4 regions of the Priestia sp. 3CA3 genome follow, and region 3 is predicted to be linked to each of the others. Evidence: riboswitches for the same ligand, from Rfam matches in the RefSeq annotation. Region 3 holds a riboswitch; each other region holds the start of a gene.
The links. A riboswitch is a leader RNA that binds a small molecule or an ion and turns the genes downstream of it on or off. The one in region 3 is predicted to bind cyclic di-AMP.

Region 1 (3,138 bases), on a different contig from region 3:
TTTTTCCTCAGCCATATCGATGAATCGAAACAGCGGACGCACAAGACTGCGGTATTGAGAATGAAACGTAACAATACGAATATCAGGCTGCCACTTTTCCCACTTCTCTTCCATTCTCTTTTCGCTTTCTCGGTCAAAAGCAACGTGCACCGCAATAACGGTATCACCAATCGTTCTTGCATAGTTCAATGAATTTTCCACTACCTTTGTCATTCCTGCTACAGGAACAATGACCACACTTCCTTCAAGCTTTCCAATCTTTTCTCCTTGCTTAATACGAAGCTGCTCTCCTACCGCTTCATAATGCGTATGAATGCGATGAAAAATATAAACGATAACCGGTAAGAAAACGAGCACGGACCATACTTGTGAAAACTTCGTTGTAAACAAAATGATTAGCACCGTTAAGGTAATGAGGGCACCAATTAAGTTAATGGTTAGCTTTCCTTGCCAGCCGGCCGGCTTTTCTCTAAGCCATTTGACAATCATGCCTGTTTGAGAAAGCGTAAATGGAATGAACACTCCAACTGCATAAAGAGGAATTAATTGTTCCGTCGCTCCTTTAAAGGCGACAAGTAAGACAATAGAAGCAATTCCAAGGGTCACAATTCCATTTGAATAGCCTAGTCGATCGCCGCGAATTTGAAACATTCTTGGCATGTATTTATCAGACGATAAGTTTACGGCAAGCAAAGGGAAAGCTGAAAAACCTGTATTCGCCGCTAGCACTAAAATCAGAGCTGTGGTACCTTGAATAAAATAATAAAATCCATTTCGTCCAAATACACTCGATGCAATTTGTGATACAACCGTTTCATCTGCTTTTGGAGAAATGCCAAGCCAATAAGCTAAAAACGTGATGCCAGAAAATAAAACGGCTAAAATACCGCCCATTAGCATTAATGTATGAACAGCATTTTTTGCACCTGGATCTTTAAAGTTAGGCACTGCATTTGAAATAGCTTCTACACCAGTCAATGCCGAACAGCCTGATGAAAAAGCTTTTAATAATAAAAACAAACTAATACCTGGCACCACGGTACCGAGAGATGTATGAAGCTCAGGTGAAACTTGACCTGTCACTATTTTGAAGAAGCCCACCGCTATTAACAAAATAAGAGCAATAACAAATAAATAAACCGGATAAGCTAAGACAGAAGCGGATTCTGTTACACCTCGTAAATTTAAAACCGTAATAAAAATCACCAGCAAACACGCAATTACTACGTTATAGTGATGCAGCGTTGGAAAAGCCGAAGTTAAAGCATCGGTTCCTGCTGAAACACTCACGGCAACTGTTAAAATATAATCTACTAACAGTGATCCCCCAGCGATAAGTCCAGGATTTTCTCCTAAATTGGTTTTCGAAACAATATAAGCTCCTCCGCCTTGCGGATACGCATAAATAATTTGACGATATGAAAGAATTAAAGCCGTCAGCAGCACCAATACCCCAATCGCAATTGGAATCGAATACCAATAGGCAAGCACGCCCACTGTTGCAAGGACAATCAAAATCTGTTCTGTTCCATAAGCCACTGAAGATAAGGCATCTGATGATAAAATAGCCAGCGCTTTAAGCTTACTAAGCTTTTGATCGCCTAACTCTTTTGTTTTGAGCGGCTTTCCAATCAATAATCTCTTGAGAACTGAATAGTTCACGTAATTTCCCTCCGATGATTGCTTAGCTACTATTCACTGTTCGTTGCTAAGCTCCGTTACAAGTTCATGAATAAGTGATATTATCCCTAAAAAATACCTTTTTATGTTAAAAAAGCGCACAAAAAAAACACTAAGGGTTCTCAGCGTTTTTACACAGCTTAAACCTCCTCTCCAAAACGCTTATGGGGTTAGCTGTCGGATTCGGGCTATGAGAGTAGCCCTACCTTTTTAAAAAAAGGATTCACCCCAAGTGACAATGCACAAATTTGGGTCCCCCACTTCTGACGAATTAAGCGATAACAGGTCAATATAATTTTCGGTTAAAGAGTATGATCGATAACATGTTTCTTTCATAACTATCCTTTGTTCTTAGATAATATACTCCCGTACAAATGGTTTGTAAAGCATTATTTTACGTAAACGATAAAATAGTACTTAAGGCGCTTTTAAGGGGAAAACGAAAGGCCTTCTGCCTGCTTACAGAAGACCTGCTTTCTTTAACTTTTTGCTTTTAAAACGGCTGCTAGCTTGTTTTTCGTTTGAGGACCATAAATGCCATCTACATCATAAGGAAGATACACAAGCTGAAAACGTCTGACTGCATCTTTCGTTTGTACTCCATATATTCCGTCTACTGACCCTACTTTAAAATTAACCGCGTTTAATGCTCTTTGAAGCTGTTTCACTGCTTCTCCAGAATCGCCTTGTTTTAAAATTCCATTTGGAAGTGGATATTGTTCAGAAGGTGGTGTTGGAGTAGGTGTTGGTGAAGTTCCTGAAGGAATAACAATTGTTTTTCCAACCTGTAGTGTTAAAGGATCAGAAAGCCCTGTATTCGCTTCTTGAAGCTCCTGTACTGTTATGCCGTACTTCTGTGCAATACTGTACAGCGTATCTCCTTGCTTAATTGTATACGTTTTTTCACCTGGTTCAGAAGGTGATGGATTTGGTGTCGGTGTTGGAGATGGCGATGGATTTGGAACTGCACGACGAGGTAAATTTAAATATACGGCAATTCCTTTTGCATACGATTCACCCATGCTTTTTAAAAAAGCTTCATTTTGAAGAAGTGCTGCATCGGCGCTCCTATCAATAAAAGCTATTTCAGTTAGTACTGCAGGCATATTTGTTAAGCGAAGCACCGCATAATTGGCCGATTTTCGTCCACGATTCGGATGATTATACGACAGCAGCGTTGGCTGTACTTGCCCGTGCACAATCGATTGAAACGTTTTACTAGCATTGCTAGCGCTTCTATAAACATAATCTTCGTATCCTGTTCCTCCACCGGCATTTACGTGAATAGACATAAATGCATCTGCTCCCCATGAATTAGCTTGAGAAGCGCGCTGAGATAACGATAAAAAAGTATCTGTGGTACGGGTGGTTTTAATCGTAAAGTCACTGTAAGTGCTATTTAAATAGCTTATTAAATATTGTTGAATTTTTAACACTAAGTTTTTTTCATACAGTCCA
Region 2 (3,138 bases), on a different contig from region 3:
AACCCTGTGCTTACTGTACTTTCTCCGAAAAGGTCCGGAACAACGGCTAAAAAAAGCGTAATTATAAACCCGATTTCTACTACGAACATGATAGGGTTTTTTATCATCGTTCTTGGGCTGAGCTTGATAAAAGCCTGCTTTACTGATTGAATAAAAATCGATGAAGCTTGTGTATCTACAGAACCTTGAATATGACTGTTGCGATCCAATTCAATATTATTTGCAAAATTCCGTTTATTCATTATGATCCTCCGCTTTCTTGATTACAGTGTTAAATACTCAGCAACCGGCCCAAGCACAAGCACTGGGAAAAACGTAAGTGCTCCTACAATAACGGTAGTTCCAATTAAAATGCCGCTAAATAAAGACGTATCCGTTTTAAATGTTCCAGGTGTTTCGGGAACAAGCTGTTTGGATGCTAGTGAGCTCGATACCGCCAGCATTGTAATTAGTCCGAAGTAGCGTCCAATATACATAACAATTCCCGTAGAAATGTTCCAAAACGGCGTTGCATCACCGAGTCCTTCAAAGCCGGATCCATTGTTTGCTGCTGACGACGTAAATTCATACAGTGCCTGACTTAACCCGTGAAAGCCTGGATTTGATATACCTTCCATTCCTAAATGAGTGGTAAGTGCTACAGCTGTTCCTCCTAAAATTAGCAGCGGTTGCAAAATAAGCGTCACGGCGATTAGCTTCATTTCTTTTCCTTCAATTTTTTTACCTACGTATTCTGGTGTTCTTCCAACCATTAAACCTGATAAAAATACGGCGATAATGACGTACATCATGACATTCATAAATCCTGCTCCGACACCGCCAAATACGGTATTTAACATCATATTTCCAAGCGTTAACAACCCGGTAAGAGGCGTAAGAGTATCGTGCATGGTGTTGACTGCACCTGTTTCACTTGCTGTCGTCACGATGGCGTAAAGCGTCGACATGCCGACACCAAAACGGACTTCTTTCCCTTCCATATAACCGTTCGCTTCATTTAAATGAAAAGCATCAAGTCTTGGATTGCCGCCCCACTCTGTTACGAACGCTGTACTTAAAATAACGATAAACAGCATACTCATCGCTACAAATAAGATGCGGCCTTGCTTACGCTGTCCGATCATTTTTCCGTATGTGAAAGGAAGTGCTGTTGGCAATAACAGCATAAGGACGATTTGTAATACATTGCTCAACGCGTTAGGATTTTCAAATGGATGAGCTGAATTGACACCAAAAAATCCCCCTCCGTTGTTTCCTAGCTCTTTAATTGAAAGAAAAGAAGCAACTGGTCCCCTTGCTATTTGCTGTGTTGCCCCTTCTATTGTATGGGCAGTAACCGTTCCGCTTAACGTTTGAGGGACACCTAAAAACATAAATAAAATGCCTGTTATAAAAGCGATAGGAAGTAAAATACGCGTAATTGACTTTACAAAATCAACAAAAAAGTTTCCCATTTCTTTCCCTGCCAGCCCACGAATAAAAGCGATTGCTACTGCAAGTGCCGTTGCTGGTGCAGCAAACATCATAAATACAATGGCGGCCATCTGCGAGAAATAGGACAAACCTGATTCGCCGCTGTAGTGCTGCAAGTTCGTATTTGTCATAAAACTAATGGCCGTGTTAAAAGCAAGTGCCGGATCCATTCCTTTGATGTGGCTTGGGTTAAACGGCAGTACCTCTTGAAACCGGAAGATAAGGTACACCACAAAAATCATAAACGTATTCGCCAAAACAAGAGCAAATGCATATTGCTTCCACGTCTGATTAAGCCCTTTAATTCCTGCTGCTTTAAACATCACCGTTTCTATCTTTCCTATCAAGCTAGTGTTTTTATCGTTTGAAAACACATTCGCTATATAAATACCTACGGGCTTTGCAATAAGCGCTACAAAAACAAGCAGCAGCGCAACTGATAGTAGAAAAATCCCCACTTTTTATTCCTCCGCTTATTAAAATTGTTCTGGATTTAACAGTACATATACTAAATAAATTAAAACGAGAACTGAAATACCTAACAAAATGAACGACACGTTCACTTCTCCTCTCTTTCATCTACTACATGAGACGACCAGCAAATAATTCCGTACATAGCAGCTGTTAATATGACAAGCGTTCCAAGCATGATCATATCCAAGTTGCTCCCTCCTAACTGTTTCCTAACAAAAATGATAGCTTCTAAGTTTAGTGACGGTTTCTTTTCATAAAGCATCACGTCCAAAAAAGCTAACCGTGAGACGTGCTGCTGATTTTTCCCACTAAAAAACCGCAGAAGAGAGTTCTCTTCCGCGGTTTAATGCACGACAAATAAGCCGTGATTCACACGAATTTTTTACTCCCAAAACGCTTACGGAGTTAGCTGTCGGATTCGGGTTATGGAAGTAACCCTACTCAGTTAAGAGATTCACCCCTAGTACATACGTACAAAATATTGGGTCCCCCGCTCATAATTGATTAAGCGTATCTTTGTTATTTAATTTTTAGACTTAATAATAGTTTTTACTGCTGCGTTTAAAACTTTGATTAGCTAACGTAGACAAATAGCGGTTTGCTAGATCAAAAGATTGCTGATCGCACATGGCCCGATATTCAATCATTTGAATCATTTGCTTAGATAAATGCATCCTGACGCTCCTTTCACCTATATTTTGAAAGGAGCGTACTATCCGCTGTTATAGAAAACGACCACGATTACACCATCCTCTCTCTTAACGCTTACGAAGTTAGCTGACGGGTTCGGGTCAAGAAAGTAACCCTACTCAATTAAGAGATTCACCCCTGATAATTGGGTCCTCCGCTCTTTCCTTCTCTTTCAGAAAAGACTCAGCGTTTCACAGTGGAACGTTTCATGAGAGTAATCTTACTCCTGTTAAAATTTACTGTCAACAACATTTTTTGAAATTTTAAAAGCTTTATTTTTCTATATTTATTCATTATTTTAAAATAATAATTTCAGAAGAAAAAAGCGTTCTTATCGAGGAGATAAGAACGCTTTTTTTAGCTCATTTTCTCAATTTCATTTACAAGAATTGAAATGGCATCCGTTTTTGTTGCTTCACGCATTGTACGCTTCATCGTACTTGCCTGCTGCTGAAGCTCATTTACTTCACGCAAAAACAGTTCTTTTGTTAACTGCTCTTC
Region 3 (3,138 bases):
ATACGAGAAAAGAGAGAAAAAAGTTTCAAATTACTTGGGGGATATGTCGTATAAGTCAGCCCTATTGGATTAAAATGATAGATGACAGTAAAGGGGGATGGAAAAAACATAATGATTTAGTCATTTTTTCACACTAAAGAAAAATAGTCTAGATGATTCATTTTTAGCTAAGGGACCAGAATTTATACTGAACATAGTGACTGCTTTTTAAAATAAATAAAAGCTGATATCGTGTTTTTTGGTTGTAGCATGTAAGCTTTTTATTACAAATTATTAAAGATTCTTATCTTTTTGCAAATACACATTGTATTTCATAGTTTTAACAATTATGATAAAAAAGCAAGTGTCAAAATAGGAAAATAGTTGAGCATGTAAAACGAAGCGATAAGCTTATTAATTTGAAAGAAAGGCAAGGTACATAGCTTTATGTGGGAAATTATTGTAGCAATCATTTTAGGGATTGTAGAAGGTTTAACAGAGTTTGCTCCCGTTTCGTCAACTGGGCATATGATTATTGTGGATGACCTGTGGTTAAATTCAAAAGAATTATTTTCATCTCCAGTAGCTAATACATTTAAGATTGTTATTCAGCTAGGGTCGATCTTAGCAGTAGTTGTTATTTTTAAAGATCGTTTTATTAATTTATTAGGATTGGGAAAAAAACCAGCTGCTGCAATTGGACCGACAAATCGCTTAAATTTAATGCAGGTAATTGTTGGTTTGTTACCCGCAGGAGTGTTAGGACTTTTGTTTGATGATTACATTGATGAACATTTGTTTTCTTTAAATACGGTGCTAATTGGCTTAGTGGTCGGAGCTGTATTAATGATTCTAGCAGATTTGTTTGGACCTAAACGTCCGCGTGTAGAGACGGTGGACCAAATGTCTTATGGACAAGCACTAGGTATAGGACTGTTTCAATGTATTGCTCTTTGGCCAGGTTTTTCTCGTTCAGGCTCAACGATTTCAGGAGGGGTTCTTCTTGGAATGAGCCATAAGGCAGCCGCAGATTTTACATTTATTATGGCAGTGCCAATTATGGCAGGAGCAAGTGGACTTTCATTGGTTAAAAACTGGCAGTATTTCACATCAGATGCACTACCGTTTTTTATTGCTGGTTTTATCAGCGCCTTTATTTTTGCGCTTATATCGATTCGCTTTTTCTTAAAATTAATCAACCGCATTAAATTAGTTCCGTTTGCCATTTATCGAATTATCTTAGCGGCTATTCTATATTTTGTATTTTTATAAAATAAATCAGCGTATTTTATAGCCATTTAAACTTCTGATAAAGACTTAAAAAGCAAGAAAAAGCTATTGCAACATTGCAATAGCTTTTTTGCATAAATATATATTATTGTCTTTTGAAAGCGTTTTATAAACATGGGTATTGACAAAACGTGTCGAAAAATAGTAAATTAATATTTGTGCAGTATAAAGTTAAGTAAAAGTAAGACTTCTGTTTAGTTTTATTGACTGTAAAAAACGTATGACAACGTATAGATCGTTTTAATTTTATAAAAATTGAATAATAAGCTTAATCGTATAGAGCGGGGGAATCATTATCGGCAGTAAAGCTGCCTTGGGGTGAATCCTTACAAAAGGTAGGAAACTCTCAATTCCGAATCCGACAGTTAACCTCGTTTGCTTTATTGAGAGAAAGAGCCCAAAATAGCGTAAGTAAAAGGCTGTTCTTTCTTAAGAATAGTCTTTTTTTGTTTTTTCAGAAAAGTATATACAAATGTCATACATCTTTGGGGAGGTACATCTATGAAAAAAATTCGTTTTGGTTTGGCTACGCAGATTTTTACCGGTTTAATCCTCGGTGTTCTTGTAGGAGTAATTTGGTTTAACGATCCGCGTGTAGTAACATACCTGCAGCCGCTGGGAGACTTGTTCTTAAGATTGATTAAGATGATTGTTATTCCAATTGTTATCTCAAGTTTAGTCGTTGGAGTTGCAGGAGCAGGTAGCGGTAAACAGGTCGGAAAGCTGGGCGTTAAAACCATTCTCTATTTTGAAATTATTACAACTTTCGCAATTGTAATCGGTGTATTGATTGCTAATATTTTTCACCCTGGACAAGGTGTAGACATTCATTCAGCACAGAAGAGTGATATTTCACAATACGTTGAAACATCCGAACAGCAAGAAGGAAAGTCAGTGGCTGAAACGTTCTTACACATTGTTCCGACAAACTTTTTCCAGTCAATTGTTGAAGGGGACATGCTAGCAATTATCTTTTTTACAGTATTGTTCGCACTTGGAGTAGCGGCAATTGGAGAAAGAGGAAAGCCTGTTGTTCAATTCTTTGACGGCGTTTCTCACGCAATGTTTCACGTGGTAAACCTAGTAATGAAAGTGGCTCCGATTGGAGTATTTGCTTTAATTGGTGTAACAGTTTCGAAATTCGGTTTAGAGTCACTTCTTTCATTAGGAAAGCTTGTTATCTTAGTTTACTTAGCGTTAATTTTCTTCCTACTTGTTGTATTAGGAGGAATTGCGAAATGGGCAGGAATTAACATTTTCCACTTATTCCGCTATATGAAAGATGAACTGTTGTTAGCATACAGTACATCTAGTTCTGAGACAGTTCTTCCGCGAATTATGGAAAAACTTGAAAAGATGGGCTGTCCAAAAGCTATCGTATCGTTCGTTGTACCAATTGGTTATACATTTAACCTAGATGGTTCTGTTCTCTATCAAGCGATTGCAGCGTTATTCTTAGCGCAGGTGTATGGTATTGATTTAACGATCGTTCAACAGCTGACGCTCATTCTGGTATTGATGGTTACATCTAAAGGAATGGCTGCGGTGCCAGGAACATCATTTGTTGTATTACTGGCTACTCTTGGAACAATCGGCGTTCCGGCAGAAGGATTAGCCTTCATTGCGGGAGTAGACAGAATCATGGATATGGCACGTACGGTTGTTAACTTAGTAGGAAACACACTAGCAGCAATTGTGATGTCTAAATCTGAAGGCAAATTTGACCCTAAAAAAGGTACAGAGGTCATGAGAGCCGGCTAATTTATAAATTAAAAAGCTACTTATTCTATTCAAAAAATTAGAATAAGTAGCTTTTTTCATAATAATTCCTTTATTATTATGGAAATTGACCCTATAATATGTAACATC
Region 4 (3,138 bases), on a different contig from region 3:
CGTCATTTAGGAACAGAGCAAAATTTAGAAATTTTAAAAAGCATTTATGAATATTTAAAAGAAAAAATTGATATGCAGTATAAAACGGAAGTAGCCGATTTAATAACAGAAAAAGAAGATGGTCAGCATATCGTGCGCGGTATTGAATTGAAAAATGGTGAAAGAATTACGGCTGATAAAGTGGTGGTTTCACCAGGTCGAGACGGCTCGAAGTGGATGAGCGACTTACTAAAAAAACGTCGTTTGAAAATGATTAACAATCAAGTGGACATCGGCGTTCGAGTAGAAACATCCAACGTTGTTATGGAAGAAATCAACAAGCACTTGTACGAAGGGAAATTCATTTACAATACGTCCGTAGGTACAAGAGTTAGAACGTTTTGCAGCAATCCTTCAGGACATGTGGTAGTAGAGAATCATTCAGGTATTATGTTAGCAAATGGACACGCATACAAAGATCCGAAGCTTGGAAGTCAAAATACGAACTTTGCGCTGCTTGTTTCTCATAAATTTTCGGATCCATTTGATCAGCCGAACGAATATGCGCACGAAGTATCAAGATTAGCTAATATGCTGTCAAACGGGGGCTTAGTTGTTCAAAAGTATGGAGATATTTTAAAGGGCCGCCGTTCAACAGCGAATCGAATTAAAGAAGGCTTTTTAGAACCAACGTTAAAAGAAGCTGTACCGGGTGACTTAGGCTTAGTGCTTCCTTACAATACGATGAAAAGCTTAATTGAAATGACAGAAGCACTGGATCATGTAACGCCTGGGTTAGCATCTGAACATACGCTGTTTTACGGTGTGGAAGCGAAATTTTACTCAGCCCGTCCGAAGTTAAATGATAAGTTTGAAACTGAAATTTCCGGTTTATACGTGGGAGGAGACGGAGCTGGTATTACGCGAGGACTCGCGCAGGCAAGTGCGTGCGGTGTGTGGGTAGCGCGTGACATTGTTGAAAAATTAAAGAATCGCAAAGCAAGTTCTGAACCTGTTACTGTATAAAAAAAGAGGCCGTCACGGCCTCTTTTTTTATATGTGTTAAATAACGAGAGGGAATAAGTAAAAAGTAAAGAACTTGTACCGTTCCAACTCCGATAGTTTTATATGATAATTACCCGCTCCTTTTTTAAAAGATAGTAGGAAATCTATACTTCTATCTTGAGCAGAATTAAGTAGAATAAAGGGAATTGATAATGTCGATTTCTTCGCATCAATAAAGTCAGTGAAATTTTAAGGAGTGTATATCAAGCAGTACAAGGATAAAATCAACAGTTGGAAAGAGTTATTTTTTTGATAAGTAAAATATTTATGGAAGCAGTAAAGTACATGGATGTCAGAATAATTATACATATTTATGAATGATATTAATGAGAAGAAAGTTCACTTTATAAACTATTTTTTGAATTAATTTTTTATTCATTAGATTGTAAGTCTTGTTAAATAGGTGTTTTTAGTTTATTGAAATATGATGTAAATATTTTAAAATATAACAATTCTCAACTTTTTACGATAAAATCATGCATTATTTTTGAATAAAAACTTGACAGAAACATATAAAATGAATTTTAATTAAAGTAACAATTATTATCATGCAAAAATATTAAAGAAAATTATTTGCTTAATCTCTTTTGTTTTATAAGAGAACGGAGGACCCATATTTGTGCGTAATGTACTTGGGGTGAATCTTGAATGAATCAAGTAGGGTAACTCACATACCCGAATCCGACAGCTAACTCCGTAAGCATTCAGTGAGGGAATAACAGGTCTATGAAACCATGATATTCTCATGGTTTTTTGTATAGCTAAAAATATTCCTAAACTATTAATCTGAAAATTTTTAATATATTGTATATTTTGAGTGTTATCGCCCTCAATGCATGGTAAAATAAGTATGGTAGTTAGAATCATTCTAATATAATTTATTTACGGGAGGTAAATCTATGAAGCTATCGACAAAGATTATTATCGCGCTAATTGCTGGTGCTATTGTAGGAGTGTTAATCAATGCTTTTGCTCCAAGTGCTTTTGCTCCGCTGGACAAGTACTTGTTTACACCGCTTGGCCAAATTTTCTTAAGCTTAATTAAAATGCTTGTTGTACCAATTGTGTTTTTCTCTATCACGTTAGGTGTAGCAGGTTTAGGAGATCCTAAAAAATTAGGAAGAATCGGGGCAAAAACAGTTTCCTACTTCCTAGTGACAACAACCGTTGCAATTATTATCGGTTTAATTTTAGCGTATGCAATTAAACCGGGTACATTTGGATCTTTTGATACACAAAACGCTTCTTTTGAAGCTGAAAAAGCACCACCTGTTGGAGAGACATTCTTAAATATGATTCCAGTCAATCCAATTCAAGCGATGGCTGAAGGGAATATGCTTCAACTTATCGTTTTCTCTATCTTTATCGGTTTTGGTATCACGATGCTTGGAAGTAAAACAAAAGGACTTTACAATTTACTTGAGCAAGGAAATGAATTGATGATGTACCTTGTGAATCTAGTGATGAAGTTTGCTCCGTACGGAACATTTGGGCTTCTTGCAACCGCGGTTGGAAGTCAAGGCTGGCAGGCAATTAAAGCGATGGGGCTATACATGATTGTAGTCGTGCTCGCGCTGTTCATCCATTCAATCGTAACATATGGGGGATCAGTCGCTCTTATGGCCAGACGTAACCCTATTGAATTTTTTAAGGGGTTTGCTCCTGCGATGACAGTTGGATTCAGTACATCAAGCAGTAATGCAACGCTTCCGATTTCAATGAATGTGGCGCAAAAAAATCTTCGTGTCCCCGAGTCTATCAGCAGTTTTGTTCAGCCATTAGGTGCAACTATTAACATGGATGGAACGGCAATTATGCAAGGTGTAGCGACTATTTTTATTGCGCAAGTATACGGGGTTGATCTGTCGTTGGGCGCTCTTGTGACGGTTGTGTTGACAGCGGTGCTTGCTAGTATTGGTACAGCAGGCGTGCCGGGAGTTGGTCTTATTATGCTAGCGATGGTACTGAGTTCGGTTGGCCTGCCTGTAGCAGGTATCGGATTAATTATCGGAATTGATCGCTTGCTTGATATGCTTCGTACGTCTGTAAATATTACAGGAGACGCTGCGTGTGCCGTTATTGTGGCTGAGTCAG

Region 1: another riboswitch for cyclic di-AMP. It lies ahead of AC1VNJ_RS04060 (APC family permease); the one in region 3 lies ahead of AC1VNJ_RS25390 (cation:dicarboxylate symporter family transporter).
Region 2: another riboswitch for cyclic di-AMP. It lies ahead of kdpF (K(+)-transporting ATPase subunit F); the one in region 3 lies ahead of AC1VNJ_RS25390 (cation:dicarboxylate symporter family transporter).
Region 4: another riboswitch for cyclic di-AMP. It lies ahead of AC1VNJ_RS04335 (dicarboxylate/amino acid:cation symporter); the one in region 3 lies ahead of AC1VNJ_RS25390 (cation:dicarboxylate symporter family transporter).

Annotation. Positions count from the first base shown of each region.
Region 1 covers NZ_JBXENJ010000001.1:795,547-798,684, reverse strand. The annotation lists gene AC1VNJ_RS04060 (APC family permease) at 1-1,662, opposite strand, end outside; cyclic di-AMP (ydaO/yuaA leader) riboswitch at 1,825-1,968, opposite strand; gene AC1VNJ_RS04055 (N-acetylmuramoyl-L-alanine amidase) at 2,160-3,138, opposite strand, start outside.
Region 2 covers NZ_JBXENJ010000002.1:296,816-299,953, forward strand. The annotation lists gene kdpB (potassium-transporting ATPase subunit KdpB) at 1-242, opposite strand, end outside; gene kdpA (potassium-transporting ATPase subunit KdpA) at 264-1,925, opposite strand; gene kdpF (K(+)-transporting ATPase subunit F) at 1,950-2,036, opposite strand; cyclic di-AMP (ydaO/yuaA leader) riboswitch at 2,328-2,468, opposite strand; gene AC1VNJ_RS06345 (hypothetical protein) at 2,484-2,621, opposite strand; cyclic di-AMP (ydaO/yuaA leader) riboswitch at 2,694-2,836, opposite strand; gene AC1VNJ_RS06350 (undecaprenyldiphospho-muramoylpentapeptide beta-N-acetylglucosaminyltransferase) at 2,995-3,138, opposite strand, start outside.
Region 3 covers NZ_JBXENJ010000019.1:17,979-21,116, forward strand. The annotation lists gene AC1VNJ_RS25385 (undecaprenyl-diphosphate phosphatase) at 427-1,251, shown strand; cyclic di-AMP (ydaO/yuaA leader) riboswitch at 1,525-1,664, shown strand; gene AC1VNJ_RS25390 (cation:dicarboxylate symporter family transporter) at 1,771-3,030, shown strand.
Region 4 covers NZ_JBXENJ010000001.1:851,186-854,323, forward strand. The annotation lists gene AC1VNJ_RS04330 (NAD(P)/FAD-dependent oxidoreductase) at 1-1,005, shown strand, start outside; cyclic di-AMP (ydaO/yuaA leader) riboswitch at 1,609-1,763, shown strand; gene AC1VNJ_RS04335 (dicarboxylate/amino acid:cation symporter) at 1,944-3,138, shown strand, end outside.